3 regions of the Colwellia sp. PAMC 21821 genome follow, and region 2 is predicted to be linked to each of the others. Evidence: predicted binding sites of a transcription regulator. Region 2 holds the regulator's gene; each other region holds the start of a gene.
What was found. Region 2 encodes MetJ, which represses methionine synthesis genes. Its sites were predicted from a motif close to TAGACGTCTAGACGTCTA; they were not measured.
Positions count from the first base shown of each region.

Region 1: a site for MetJ is predicted at 1,846-1,863, ahead of A3Q33_RS14145 (homoserine O-succinyltransferase). Genes of this name have one in related genera too.
Region 3: a site for MetJ is predicted at 3,590-3,607, ahead of A3Q33_RS18935 (cystathionine beta-lyase). Genes of this name have one in related genera too.

Region 1 covers NZ_CP014943.1:3,331,737-3,336,915, reverse strand. Annotated here, with positions in the region: gene metH (methionine synthase) at 1-714, opposite strand, end outside; gene A3Q33_RS14145 (homoserine O-succinyltransferase) at 767-1,717, opposite strand; gene A3Q33_RS14140 (HD domain-containing protein) at 2,444-3,037, opposite strand; gene A3Q33_RS14135 (hypothetical protein) at 3,277-3,696, shown strand; partial or broken gene secD (protein translocase subunit SecD) at 3,862-5,179, shown strand, end outside.
Region 2 covers NZ_CP014943.1:2,344,531-2,349,709, reverse strand. Annotated here, with positions in the region: gene metL (bifunctional aspartate kinase/homoserine dehydrogenase II) at 1-1,278, opposite strand, end outside; gene metB (cystathionine gamma-synthase) at 1,384-2,541, opposite strand; gene metJ (met regulon transcriptional regulator MetJ) at 2,772-3,116, shown strand; gene A3Q33_RS10040 (hypothetical protein) at 3,234-3,491, opposite strand; gene A3Q33_RS10035 (VOC family protein) at 3,880-4,293, opposite strand; gene ccoG (cytochrome c oxidase accessory protein CcoG) at 4,439-5,179, opposite strand, start outside.
Region 3 covers NZ_CP014943.1:4,533,329-4,538,507, reverse strand. Annotated here, with positions in the region: gene dinG (ATP-dependent DNA helicase DinG) at 1-888, opposite strand, end outside; gene A3Q33_RS18940 (DNA polymerase II) at 972-3,419, shown strand; gene A3Q33_RS18935 (cystathionine beta-lyase) at 3,742-4,920, shown strand; gene A3Q33_RS18930 (alkaline phosphatase) at 5,092-5,179, opposite strand, start outside.

The DNA.
Region 1 (5,179 bases), 990 kb from region 2:
GCGTAACGAGTTGTAAAAGGCTTCGGTTGTTTGGCCTGATAACGTACGTCCTGAGGCGTCGGTAATCGTGCCTGAAATCATTACTGGGAAACGTTCACCACGGTTTTCAAAAACCGTTTCTACGGCAAATATAGCCGCTTTAGCATTTAGCGTATCAAATATGGTTTCAATTAAAATAATGTCACTGCCGCCATCAAGCAAGGCGTTAGTAGATTCAATATAAGCGTCTTTTAGTTCATCAAAAGTGACATTACGATACGCAGGATCGTTAACATCAGGCGATATTGAACAAGTACGGTTTGTTGGCCCTAAAACACCCGCTACAAAGCGTGGTTTATCAGGGTTTTTCGCAGTAAACTCATCGGCTACTTCACGGGCAATTTGCGCTGCGGCTAGATTAATAGCTGCGCTGTAATCTTCCATGTCGTAATCGGCCATGGCGATAGTGGTGGCATTAAAGGTGTTGGTTTCAAGAATATCTGCGCCAGCAACTAAATACTCACGGTGAATCGCTTTAATAACGTCAGGCTGCGTTAGCACCAACATGTCGTTGTTGCCTTTAACATCGCTATGCCAGTCAGAAAATTGTTCGCCGCGATAGTCTTGCTCTTCAAACTTATACGCTTGGATCATGGTGCCCATAGCGCCATCTAAAATTAAAATACGCTTATCTAACTGCGCTTGTAAAAGGCCATAAGAAGCAGATTTCAGCACTGGAGTCCTTGATTGAGAGTTTGATTGATAGTTTGACTGAGAATTTGATTGCTTAGACACGAGATTTCCCTGGGTGAATTGCTTTAATATGGTTTGCATCTAATTGATACGGCGTAATTTGATAAACGTAATAGTTTAACCAGTTGGTGTAAAGTAAACTGCCATGGCTGCGCCACATGTTTATCGCTTCTTTTTCTGGGTCATCATCGGTAAAGTAATTGTTAGGTATTGTAACATCGCCCCCGGCCGCAATATCTCGAAAGTATTCTTCGCTGAGTGTGCTTGCGTCGTATTCTGGGTGACCTGTTAAATAAACTTGCTGTTTATTTTTACTTGCTGCTAAATAAACCCCAGCAACATCAGATTCGGCCAATATTTCAATATGCTCAAGTGACAGATAATCAGCCTTGTCGATATAGCCATAACGAGAGTGCGGCACACTAAAGATTTCATCGAATCCGCGAGTAAGCTGTTCATCAGGCTTTAAACAACGGTGGTGATATACACCTGATAGCTTTTGCTTACGTAAGTGTCGCTTTAAACCATAATGATGATAAAGCGCAGCATGGGCGGCCCAACAAGAAAACATGGTTGAGGTAACGTTTTGCTCAGCCCAGTCAAACACCTCACAAATTTTATCCCAAAAAGTGACTTGTTGATAATCTAATAACGCTAGCGGCGCACCTGTAATAAGCAAACCATCGTATTGTTTATGTTTAATATCATCGAACAAGCGATAGAAATTGTCTAAGTGCGCTTGCGGTGTATTTTTAGATACGTTGGCATGTATACGAACAAATTCAACATTAATTTGCAGTGGCGTATTCGCCAACATACGCAAAATTTGTACTTCGGTTTCAATTTTATTAGGCATTAGGTTAAGAATTGCCACTTCCATAGGGCGAATTTCTTGATCCGCGGCGCGGCGTTCAGACATCACGAAAATATTTTCTTGGTCTAAAATCGTTAATGCGGGTAATTCATTGGGAATTTTTATGGGCATATTGCTAACCTAATATCGGGTAATTAATTAACTTGGTATCTGTATATAATAAAGCTGAAAAACACTATTGATCTTTACAATTTTTATCTCAGTATAATGTGACTTGGATTTCTAGCTATGTCAACCTCTAAACGTATAGACGTCTAAAGTATTTTGACACGTTTAGATGAAAATAATGAGTTTTAAACGAAATAAACTCATGTAACTGCTATAAATCCCCCGAAATAGGCGCACTCCTGCTGCAAAATGATCGGCTTAAGCATGGTAGTCCTTTCATCTTTGAGCAAACTAACTAATCGAGTAATACCGATTTGATTAATAGTATTAAGAAGAATATATGGCATTACTCGAAAATTTTATTAAAGCCATGCGGGCATAAGTTGTGAAGCTATTTTTGTTGATTAGAGGTGGGAGCTAAGAAGTAAGTTAACCATAAAAGCTTAGTTTTATTTTCGTTTTCGTTTTCGTTTTCGTTTTCGTTTTCAATATATAAAGCCTGAGTGCACTCATTAAATTGAGCAAAACCCACAGCTTATATTCATAAATTTAAAAGATAATCACATTTAAATTAGGTAGTCGGTTTATACATCGTAGTTGGTTTGTTAACCAAAAAAACATATTCCGATAGTAAATTAGATAGTAAATTAGATAGTGAGTTAGATAGTGAGTTAGATAGTATAAATTTTAGTAGCTTACACATATTAGCAAGCTACTAAGGCGTTGAGATTAATCGTTGCGAAGCCACCCTTTTTGTACGGCAAATTCAATTTGAGCTGCAACATAGCTCCATAACTTGGGCGCTAACCCATCCAGTAAGTTGTTACGAGCAATAACGTCTGACTTACTCACGTTATGCTTAACCCAGCTACCACCGTCATTTTTCATATTTTGCAATAATGGTAATACCCGATCCATTGCTTTAGCAAATTTAGCATCGTTTGTTTCGGCTGCTTCAAACTCTGTCCACAACGTTAACATTTCTTGATATTGCGCTTTAGGCAACAATCCAAATATTCGATTTGCGGCCTCAAGCTCTTTCGCTTCTTGTGCGTCAAGTTCGGCTTTTGCTGCAAATGCGAAGGTATCACCAGCATCAATTTCTACTATGTCATGAATCAGTAACATGGTGGTGACACGCGCAACATTTACAGGCTCTGCGGCGTAGACATGAAGCGTTTGAGCCATCATGGCAATATGCCAACTATGCTCGGCACTATTTTCCCGTCTATTGTTATCCGATTTTACCATCACCTGCCGATATACGGCTTTGAGGCGGTCTAACTCTAAAATAAAATCTAATTGCTGTTCCAAGTTTTGCATTACTACTCCTATTAAAAAGCTAATTTGGTGATTTTTACTTGCGATATAAATTGATATGGGGGCTAACCGCAATAACTCCACCCTTAACACGGTGAATGTTGAAAGGAGTCATCAAAAGTGCAAAATATATTAATTAAATAAGCTCACACATATTTATTTTATTTAAAGTCACCACTGGCTATTGAAAAATAAAATAAAGACCTAACATTAAGCTTATTAATGGTAAAAAGCTTAAGTACATGTGGCGTTATATAACAATATTATTGGTGTTATTTCTCTTAGCTCAAAATGCTAATGCCTCCTCATACTCAAAATTTAACCAAAATAACTTTGCACAACATAATGATATTACGCAGCTAGATCAAAAAGCCCATACAACGTTCGATGTTCAGCATTCGCAAGATTTATTTACCTTGCCTCGCATTAATAGTATTAGTCCGGCAACTTTCTCTGTAGAAGCGCAAACGGCACCAATTTATGTACTCGTGATTGAATTTTTTCAAACTAATAATAGTGAAAGAGAATTTAGAAATTTAGCACCACCCGTAAAATTAAATAACTGGTTTGAACAATTAAATCATCAAGGAGCTTCATCTCGTATTTCCGGCTGGAAAGACGGTAACTTTTTATACAACGCTAGAACCACCTACCACAGTTAGTTCATCAAAAATGTACAAGTAATATGCTCTTTTTGGCGTTATTACTGACACAAAATCGACTATTTTCCTTTTTAGAACCTGATGCAAAGCCATCGGTCACTTATTGAATCCATTAAGCTGTTTAAGCTCAGTGCTTCAAAATAGTGTAAATGTAGAGATTTCAAGATGAACACACGCAACAAATCCACCAGAAAATATATTAGCTGGCAAAATGCAGTCATTCTTATCACCCTGATATTTATGATTATTAATGCCCTAACAAATTTATATCCTGAGAAAGCAAGTATTCAGCTAACTAACAATAGCAGTCAGCTTGAACAAACATCACCGCAAAAACTAAACACGTTATTACTGAGTAATCAGCTAGAGGCTGAAAAAATAACAACTAACGCAAGCGGCATTACCATTACTTTAGCCAATAAGGCTGATGAGCAAGGTGCTAAAAATTTATTAAAAGCGGAGTTAGGTGATCATTACGCGGTTGTCAGCGCAGTAGAAAGTAATGCACCAGCATGGTTTAAGTCAATGAATATGGAACCCATAAAGCTAGGCTTAGACTTGAGTGGTGGCGTTCTGTTTGTATTAGATGTAGACACCGAAAGAGCCTTATTTGAACACCTTAAAGGTATCGCGATCGACATTAAAACGCTCAGTGTAGAAAACCGTATTCGCGGTATAACGTTAACTCAGCCGACAAACAATTCTATAGATATTAACTTTCCGTCATCTATGCAAAGCAAAGTTGAGAAGCTACTTAGCTCTGTTACTCAAAGCGCGCCAGAACTTAGCATTAATAAAGTTAGCAATACTAAACTAACACTACTCTATCCGCCGCAAGCGCAGGTTAAATTTAGACAAGAGACCATGAAACAAACCTTGAAAACCATGCGCGGTCGCATTGAAGAGTTAGGCATTACTGAAGCGATAACTCAACAGCAAGGCAAAAATAGAATACGTATTGAGCTACCTGGTGTGCACAACCCAGAAGAAGCAAAGCGTATTATTGGTGCTACCGCGACATTAGACTTTTACCAACTAGCTGATGATGCAAATACAGCCGGTATTATGCACATGGCTGATAGCAGCGGCCGTAAGTTAAGCTTGAATAGCAAAGCGGTTTTTTCTGGTAGTAGCATTAAAAATGCTCGTGCAGGTCAAGATGAAATGGGCATGCCATTGGTAAACTTAACCTTAGACAGTATCGGCGGCAAAAAAATGTCGACTTTCTCGAAAGATAATATTGGTAAACCTATGGTGACAGTGTTTTCTGAATTTCACCGCAATAGCGACAATGAAATCGTTAAGAAAAGTAAAATTATCAATGTCGCTAATATTTCTCAACACTTAGGCGCTCAATTTAGTATCACCCATATGTCGAGCCCACAAGCGGCGCAAGAGTTGTCATTGTTGTTACGCGCAGGTTCATTAAATGCGCCGGTAACTATAGTCATGCAGCGTAATATTGAAGCAACACTTGGCGCTG
Region 2 (5,179 bases):
AAGCGCCCTTTTAAATCGCGCGCGCATATCACCTTGTTTTGCCACGCTATGACCAACAATGGCAATAATCGCCACGGGCTTAAAAGTGACTTCAGTGTCATGGCTTGCTAGCCATTGGCTAACCGACTTTTGCTGCTCCTGCGTTACAACTATGTAGCCTTCGTCAAGGTTAGAACAAATCGGTGAGAACTCAGTCACCGCTAACTCTCCTGACTTAGCTAAGAAACTGGTCGATTTTGCTAATATTAAATCGTTCAAACTGGTGACTGACAGCTCTTGTTTTGCTATTTGGCCAAACTTACCTATTTCACTACCGCTAATATCGGGGGCAAAACTGCTGGCAACATGCAAATGGGTATTATGATTGGTTAATGGTTGTAAGGTTTTTGCGTGCAGTACAGGGTTGCCTAAGCGGCCAAGTTCATTGGCAACTGCATTCGGAAGGCGGTGCAACTTTCTCGCAGACGGCACAATACGTGGGTCGGCACTGTAAATACCATCAACATCGGTCCAAAGCGTTACGTTACGCGCACCAGACAATGCTGCCATTATGGTTGCTGAGTAATCACTGCCATTACGGCCCAAAGTACAAGCTTGCTGTTGTTTATTCCGCGCAATATAGCCAGTTACTATGACCAATTTTTCTTGTTGTCTACGCTTCGCAAAGCCTTTTTCACTCGTGCTATAGTCAATAGCGCAATTTTTTTCATCCTCTAGTAAGAGAAAATCTCTCGCATCTAACATATAGCTAGGGCAAACACTTTCACTCAATACTGACGATAACAATCTTGCTGACCAAACCTCACCAAAAGCTAATAAGTCATTTTCATAACTCACAGGATCACTCAGTAAGTTTGCTGATATTTGGCCAATGTTGTCACTCAGTAAGCTTTTTAATCTCGCGGCGCTACTGGCATTTAATAGCTCATCAATTAACGCTGCCTGTGCAGTCTCTAGTGCTGCAATAGCCTCAAGTAACGGCATATTTAAGGAACTTACTTCTTTACTCGCCCCTGCTTTTTCAGGACTAAGCAAGGTAACTTCTTGGAGTTCAACGGCAATTTGATAAAGTTTAAATAATGCATCAGTCGTATTACCATTGGCAGACACCACAATAATGTCATTTAGCTGGCAATGCTGACGAATAATTTCAACCACACGTTCAACGCATGCACTTGTCGCTAAACTGCTGCCACCAAACTTATGAACATTGCAGCCAACTTTGACCAATTTATTTTTTGAAGGGCTGAGCGTTACCGCTGCATTAGAATCAATCATTTTATTACCAAGGGCCACTGTATTTATCAGCCCGATTTAAAAATTTACTTTGTGCTTAGTCTCCTTCTTGCGAATGAGTAAGACTAAGCACCGCATCAAACTGAATTACAGTTGGCTTGCATCAAGCGCTTGAGAAAGGTCAGCAAGCATGTCATCTATATCTTCAATACCTACTGAAATTCGAACTAATGACTGGGTAATACCGGCAGCCAATTGGGCTTCGATTTCCATCCCGGCATGGGTCATGGTCGATGGATGACTGATTAAGCTTTCAACACCGCCTAATGATTGTGCCAAGGTGAAAAATTCTAGTTTATCGAACAAGACTTTAACGGCTTCAACACCACCTTTAAGTTCAAAGCTCATCATGGCACCAAAGTCATGTTGCTGTTTTTGAGCCAAAGCATGTTGTGGGTGATCAGCTAAGCCTGGAAAATAAACTTTTTCAACAGCCGAATGTTTCTGCAAAAATGCGGCGACCGCATTAGCGTTTATTTGATGCTGCTTCATTCTGATCGGCAATGTTTTCAAACCACGTAACGCTAAGAAGCTATCAAACGCTGAACCTGTAATGCCAATACAATTTGCCCACCAAGCAAGTTCTTCACCTAACGCTAGTTCTTTGGTAACTAAAACACCACCAACCACATCGCTATGTCCATTAATGTATTTAGTTGTAGAGTGAAAAACGATATCGGCGCCCAGTAAAAGTGGCTGCTGTAAAACAGGTGATAAAAAGGTGTTATCCACCGCAACTAATGCCCCCACGCTATGGGCTTGTTCTGTTATGGCCGCTATATCTACCAACCTCAGCAAAGGGTTGCTCGGCGATTCAATTAATACTAATTTAGGTTTTTTCGCCAAAGCTTGTGATAAGTCCGCTTGATCGTTTTGGTCAACCACCACTAAATTAAACAGCTCGCGTTTTGCCAAATGGGTAAATAAGCGAAAACTACCTCCGTAACAATCATGTGGAATAACAACCGTATCTTTCGGGCTCAGTAATTGGCAAATAAGATGTACTGCTGACATACCCGTACTGGTAACAATACCTAAAGCCCCTTGCTCTAACTCTGCAATAGCTTGCGCAAAAGTGGCGCGTGTTGGGTTACCGGTACGTGAATAATCAAATTGACGTTTTTCATTAAAACCTTTCAATGCATAAGTACTTGAAAGGTGAATAGCTGGAATAACAGCACCGTGTTGTTGGTCACTATTAATGCCCGCTCGAACAGCGGTAGTGGCAAATTTTTTCTCGCTCATGTGTACTCCAGTATTGGTACTTTTCTATTTAGATGTTTGGACGTCTATCAATCTAAATGGTTTAAGTTCTGGGGTCAAGAACTTTAGACATCTAAACTTCTACACATTCGTTATTGACTCACGCCCCACAACCAGTAAAATCAACTAGTAAGAATAAACTTATCGCTAACTGGTATACCAGACAAGCTAAATATAAGTTTTTCGTAATCATTTAAGTTTGAGGAATATTCATGGCAGAGTGGAATGGCGAGTATCTTAACCCATACGCCGAACACGGGAAGAAAAGTGAACAAGTAAAAAAGATCACCGTGTCTATCCCTTTACGTGTTTTAAAAGTGCTCACTGATGAACGTACACGTCGACAAGTCAATAACTTGCGTCATGCGACCAACAGTGAACTATTATGTGAAGCATTTTTACATGCTTTTACTGGCCAGCCTTTGCCAGACGATAGTGACTTAGCAAAAGACAACACACAAAAATTACCCGCCAGTGTACGTAGAGCCTTAGAAGCCCAAGGTGTAACGGATTTTAGCGAGTACGAAACAGAAATTGAAGAAGAAACAGAAGATTAATCGGGTAATTAAACACTGGGTTTATCAATGACAAAAGGCGCTTAATGCGCCTTTTTTATTCCAAAAAATTGTTGAGCCCATTTTAAATGAGTCAATTAGGTATTTATATACTTAGTCTTAATCCTTATCTCTCAATATCTTTCCCTTAATGACATCGACTAAATTAGTTGGCAGCTTATCTAATATTTTACCTGAAATGTAACCATAAATGCAGACAGGGGCTACAAGTAGTATAAAAATAAAACCAGAAATCCCCATATCTACAGCCATTTTACCATTTGAAAACAATGAAATATAAACCGTGAATAAAAATAGCACTGAGACTAACCCACCTAAAATACGTATAACGGTGTTGATTTTTATATTTGCTTCCATGCTGCGACCATTCTTAAAGTATAAAATTTAATCTATTATGGATGTAGATCTACAGTTTTGCCACTAATACCAATTGAAATAAATAATCGATCATTTTAAGGCGGTTTAAATCGTCAATAACTGCGTTGTTTTCAATCACACACGCCCGCTATTACTCGACAATTGCTCCTGCATTGTTCTACTTACGGGCATCCATGCCCTAATCAATCAAACGCCTTGCCTGCAGGGATGCAGGTACTTATGTTTAGTCTGGAACAATAAACATGTATTCTTGAACAATTTATCCTCGCTTAAAATTGGTCAATAACTTATTACATTTGGTATAAGCTCTGGTCCGTTATTTAATATTGCGTAGTTTCAATCAATAAAGCTAATACTTTATCAGCCATTACCCGCCAGCATTATTCAACTGCAGTAAATCCCATTTAGTGCCATACAAGTCTTTAAATACAACTACTGTGCCATATGCTTCAATACGGGGTTCTTCAGTAAACTCAACGCCTTGGCTTTTCATCGCTTCATAATCACGCCAAAAATCATTAGTTTGTAGAAACAAAAATACTCGCCCACCCGCTTGGTTGCCGACTGATTGTTGTTGCTGAGCATTACTGGCTTTAGCCAGCAGGAGATTAGTGCCAACTGAATTTGGAGGAGATATTTGTACCCAACGTTTGCCAGCGCCTAAGTCAGTATCTTCAATGAGCTCAAAATTTAATTTTTTGGTATAAAATTCAATCGCATCGTCGTAATCTTCGACCACGAGTGCAATATTCGATATGCTTTGTTTGATTGGTTTAGTCATGCTTTGTTCTTTATTCATTTTCTCTACTCATAGTCCAAGTAACGCCATTCTAGCGTATTTTTTTCTTCGTAATTAACTTTGCATGATTTAATTAAAAAAGACCTCACGTTGAGGTCTTTTTTCATCATAACGAGCCACTAGTTAATTAATTTGAAAAAAACTTGGTTGGTTTAACAACCTTAATATCCGGCATATTATCAACGGCAACAGTCAGAGTCACTGGCGTAATTTGTTGGCTGATGTTTTCCGGGGTCATCGTAAAATGTACAGGCACACTGGCGATTTCCCCGGCTTTGATCATCACGTTGCCGTCAACACTTAAACTCACAACTTTTTCCAAAACCGTGATCTTAAATTGCCGATCAACTTTTGATTTATTAGTAATTTTCAATAAGTAACTATTCGTCACGTTATCTTGAAAATCGAGCTGAAATAACGTGCCACGGTCCCGTAAAATAGAAAACTCAATCGGCACCCGCACTTGAATAGTAAAAATCATATACGCCATCGCTAATAACGACATCACACCATAGCCGATAATTTTAGGTCGTAGTAATTGAACCTTGGTACCTTGGAGTGCATTTTCACTGGTATAGCTGATTAAACCCTTGGCGTAATTAAACTTGCTCATGGTTTGATCACAGGCATCAATACAAGCACCGCAGTTAATACACTCGTATTGCAAGCCATTACGAATATCAATACCCACTGGGCACACTTCCACACACAGGTTACAGTCCACACAATCGCCCAAACCTAGGTCTTTTGGCTGTTGGTTACGTTTACGCGCACCGCGGTTTTCACCACGCATTTTATCATAAGCAACTAGTAGGGTATTTTTATCGAACATAGCTGATTGAAAGCGTGAATACGGGCACATGTAAAT
Region 3 (5,179 bases), 2.2 Mb from region 2:
TGGCGAGATGGTGCTATTGGATTTTACTAGCGCTGCTATTTTATCGCCAGTTTCTTGCAGCTTACTAAGCCAGTCAATGGCTCCCTTGATGGTAAGAGTCGCACTGGAATGGTCACGCGTTACTTTTGGTAGGTGATGTGCTTCATCAATAATGTAAAAAGTGTCTTCAGGTGCTGATAATATTCTGCCTCCCCCTAGCTCTAAATCAGCCAGTAGTAAACTGTGGTTTACCACGACAACATCGGCTGCCTCCATGGTCTCTCTAGCTTTATGAAATGGGCAATGGCTATGGTCTGATAAATGCTTTAAACAACTGTGTTTGTCAGCCTGGATTTGTTGCCAAATATGATGATTAATGGGCTCGGGCCACGCGTCAATATCGCCCGGCCAAGTGTTATCATTGAGTGCTTTGTGCATCTTGTTCAAGGTGCGAATATCGCCCGCTTGTGGTTTTTCTGCAAAGGTAAAACCGGCTTGTGGACTGTCGTCATTGGCTACAGCTAGCGCAAGCTTTTGTCGACAAACATAGCGCTGTCTACCTTTTGCTAAGGTGAAGTTAAAGTCTAATCCACTGTGTTTTTTTAAAAACGGTAAATCTTTATCAACTAATTGCTCTTGCAACGCCACAGTAGCGGTGGCAATACACACTTTTTTGTTTCGACTTATGGCGAGCGGAATAGAACCCAACGCGTACGCTAAAGACTTACCGGTGCCGGTACCGGCTTCAATGGTGATTATTTTACGTACTTTATCGTAATCTCCGGCAAGGGTTTTCGCAATTTCAGCAATTAAAAAGGTTTGCTGCTTTCGCGGGTTAAAGTTGGTCAGGTTTTCACCTATGGCTTTGTAGGAGGTTCTTATCACTTGCTTAATTTTATCGCTTAACATCGCGGCTGTAGTTTCCTATCGACAATAGATGATTTACACTGCTGTATATATTAACAGTTTGTTATGAATAATTAGAACACTTAATGCAACATTTTCCTGAACAATTTCCAGAATTAGCACCATCGCTAGCTGGCACGCGCGGATTTCTTTTGACCCGCAGCGCTAGCGATCGCAATAATCGTTTAGAAATAACCTTATGGCTGAAAACGCCGCAAGGTCCGGTACAGTTGGTTATTGATAACGAACGGGCAGTTTTTTTTGTTGAGGTCAGTGATGTTAATCATGCTAACGATATTTTGGCGAAACAAGGCATTAAAGTAGACGAAATAAAACCGCTAGCACTAAAAGCATTTAACCAAGCGAATGTTGCTGCACTCTATTTTTTAAGCTTGCGAGAGTTTTACCAAGCGCGAGAAGCCCTTAAGCAAAAGGGGGTTAAATGTTACGAAGATGACATTCGACCGGATGATCGCTTTTTAATGGAGCGTTTTATTACCGCAGACATGACCTTTGTCGGTCGACAAGCACCTTTAATGTCTGTGCAAAGTAAAGACTATAGGCGCTATGAGCAAGCTAGATGTAAACCCATTGATAAAGCACAGCAAACCGACATTACATTGTCGACCGTATCGCTCGATATAGAGTGCTCAATGTCGGGTGAATTATATTCTATCGGTTTATATAGCGACCATTGTCAGCAAGTACTGATGATTGCCAATGAGCAAGAAATAGCGCGCGAGCAAGGCAAAAAAGGTGCTATTGATATTGCATGGCAAGCTGATGAGCGAGCATTACTTGTCAGTTTACTAGCTTGGTTCTCACAGCACGACCCCGATATTATTATTGGCTGGAATGTGATCAATTTTGATTTTGATTTATTACAGAAACGCTACGATTTACATGGGATTAAGTTTGCCATTGGTCGCGATGGCAGAACACCTTATTGGCGAAAAAACCAAGCCAGTGACCAGCAATTTATTGAAATTAATGGCCGTGTGATACTCGATGGTATTGATTTATTAAAAACCGCTACTTACAATTTTCCGAGTTTTTCACTTGATAATGTCGCGAATACATTGCTTGGTATTGGTAAAAAAGTTGATGATGTAGATAACCGACTACAGGAAATAACCGATAACTTTCACCACGATAAAACCGCACTGGCGGCTTACAATTTAGAAGATTGTCGTTTAGTTATCCTGATTTTTAAGCATACTCAATTATTAGAATTCGCTATGCTCAGGGCGCAATTAACCGGTTTATCCATTGATAGATTTGGAGGTTCAGTAGCGGCTTTTACTAATTTATACCTGCCAAAATTACATCGCAGTGGTTATGTCGCGCCTAACATGGGCGATGGCGATCAAGGCTTTGAATCACCGGGCGGTTTTGTCATGGACTCTATTCCAGGTCTTTACCAAAATGTGTTGGTGTTAGATTTTAAAAGCCTATACCCCAGTATTATACGCAGTTTTAATATTGACCCCATGGGTTTGATAGAAGGGTTAAAGTCTCCAGAAACAGCAATAGAGGGCTTTGATGGTGCTTATTTCTCCAGAGAACAGCATTTTTTACCTGGTATTATCACTGAGCTATGGAAAGAGCGTGATATCGCGAAAAAAGATAAAAATGCCGCCTTATCGCAGGCAATAAAAATTATCATGAATTCATTTTACGGTGTTTTAGGCTCAACAGGTTGTCGATTCTTCGATCCCCGTTTATCTGGTTCTATTACTAAACGTAGTCACAGTATTTTAAAAACCACTAAATTATGGATAGAAGCGAAGGGTTACCAAGTGATCTACGGTGATACAGATTCTATTTTTGTGCATGTGGGTGATGAACAAAGCGAAGAAAACAGCAGGGCACTGGGTAAAACGTTACAAGAATACATTAATCAAAAATGGCATGCATTGCTCAAAGACCAGTTTAATATTGTTAGCGAGCTTGAAATTGAATTTGAAACCCACTTTCTTAAGTTCTTAATGCCAACCATTCGTGGGCAAGATGTAGGCACAAAAAAGCGTTATGCTGGGCTGGTGCAAAAAGGTGAAGAGCAGCAATTAATTTTTAAAGGCTTAGAAAGTGTTCGAACCGATTGGACTGAATTGGCGAAACAGTTTCAACGTACTTTGTACTGGAAAATATTTAATAACGAACCGGTTGTGGAATACGTAAAGCAAATGGTTGCTGATACCTTAGCGGGAAAACACGATGAATTACTCTATTACCGTAAGCGTTTGCGCAGAAAATTGGAGCTGTATGTTAAAAATGTGCCGCCACATGTGCGCGCTGCAAGATTAGCCGATGAAATATACAAGCAGCAGGGCAAGCCACTTAAATATCAAAATAAAGGCTGGATTGAATATGTGATGACCGTCAATGGTCCACAAGCTAAGGGGTGTCAGAGCGCCGCTTTAGATTATCAATTTTACATTGATCGTCAGTTGTTGGCGGTAGCAGATGCAATTTTGCCTTTTATTAATACCAGTTTTGACGAGATCACGAACAGTCAGATGAATTTGTTTTAACGTTAGAACTGTTAGAACTGCTAGAACTGTTAGAAAAATAATAGTATTCAGTTATATAAAGTGATTCTGCTGTGCTTAATAATTAAGGCGTTTATGTTTTTATATAAGTTATGACAGAAGTTATGACAAATAAAGCGTGCTTCTTTAGCTGATTCACGATATAAATATTATAGATGGCTAGATAGCTATAATTATTTTCGAACGTTAACGTGAAAAGATCAATTATTCGCTTGATAAATTTTCAGTTCTTGCTTGATTTCAAAGCATTAGGTTCTAAACCAAGCGATGCGCCAAAACTATAACCATGGAATGTAACCCAGACATGAAAAAAGAAACCAAACTCATTAATGCTGGCCGAAAAAGCCAATGGACTCGTGGTGTTGTTAACCCACCTGTAGAACGTGCATCTACGGTAGTGTTTAATTCTGTTAAAGAGATGAAGCATGCCACTGCAAATAAAACTAATCAGGTTTTGTTTTATGGCAGGCGTGGTACGTCAACGTCATTTGCTTTTAGCGATGCCATGACCGACTTAGAAGGCGGAGCAGGGTGTGCAATATATCCGTCGGGTACTGCGGCGATTACTAATGCTATTTTGGCGTTTGTTAAAACTGGCGATCACATACTCATGGTTGATAGTACCTACGAACCAACGCGCGATTATTGCGATAAAATTTTAGCTAAGTTGGGCATTGAAACAACCTACTATGATCCCATGATAGGGAAAGGTATTGAGTCTTTAATTAAAGCTAATACGCGCGTGGTTTTTCTTGAATCTCCTGGTTCTATTACCATGGAAGTGCAAGACGTACCTGCCATTGCTGAAGTGGCACACCGCCATGATTGTATTGTAATGTTAGATAACACGTGGTCAGCGGGCGTAAACTTTCAACCTTTTGATTACGGTGTTGATGTATCAATTCAAGCCGCCACAAAATACATTGTTGGTCATTCTGATGTTATGTTAGGCACGGCAACAGCAACCGCTGAATATTGGCCACAATTACGTGAAAGCAGCTATATCATGGGACAATGTACATCGCCTGATGATTTATACCTTGCCATGCGGGGTATTAGAACCTTAAGTGTGCGTTTGCAGCAGCATCAAGCTAGTGCACTGAAAATTGCTGATTGGTTGTCATCACGCCCTGAAGTAGAAACTATTTTACACCCGGCATTGCCTTCTTGCCCCGGTCATGAAGAATTCAAACGTGATTTCAGTGGCTCAAATGGTTTGTTTTCTTTTGTATTAAACAAAGGTAATCAGGCTGCGTTAACTGCACTTTTAGATGGTTTAGAACATTTTAAAATGGGCTATTCGTGGGGTGGATTTGAAAGTCTTATTTTAGGTATTTCAAATGTTAACAGCATGCGTACTGCCACAACTTGGCAGTATGAGTTTCCGTTGATTCGCTTACATGTTGGTTTGGAAAATGTTGATGATTTAATTGCCGACTTGGAGCAAGGCTTCGCCCGCTTTAATGCTGCATTATCGTCATAGATTAACAAGCTTAGTTGACTTACTTTTTTAGGTGACTTACTTTTTAGGTGACTTACTTTAAAGCCAATAGATGAAAAACGCCGAGTAAATTACTCGGCGCTTTTTTGTTTTACATTTTTTCGACTACATTATACAAAATACAAGTTCCAATAGAACGTTCGGTAAACAGTGTTATTTTTTACCTAACAGCGTGAAAATTTTCTTGGCGATATCGGTGTTATCTTGAAAGCCGTTAAACATTTCACTGCCTTTACCAAAG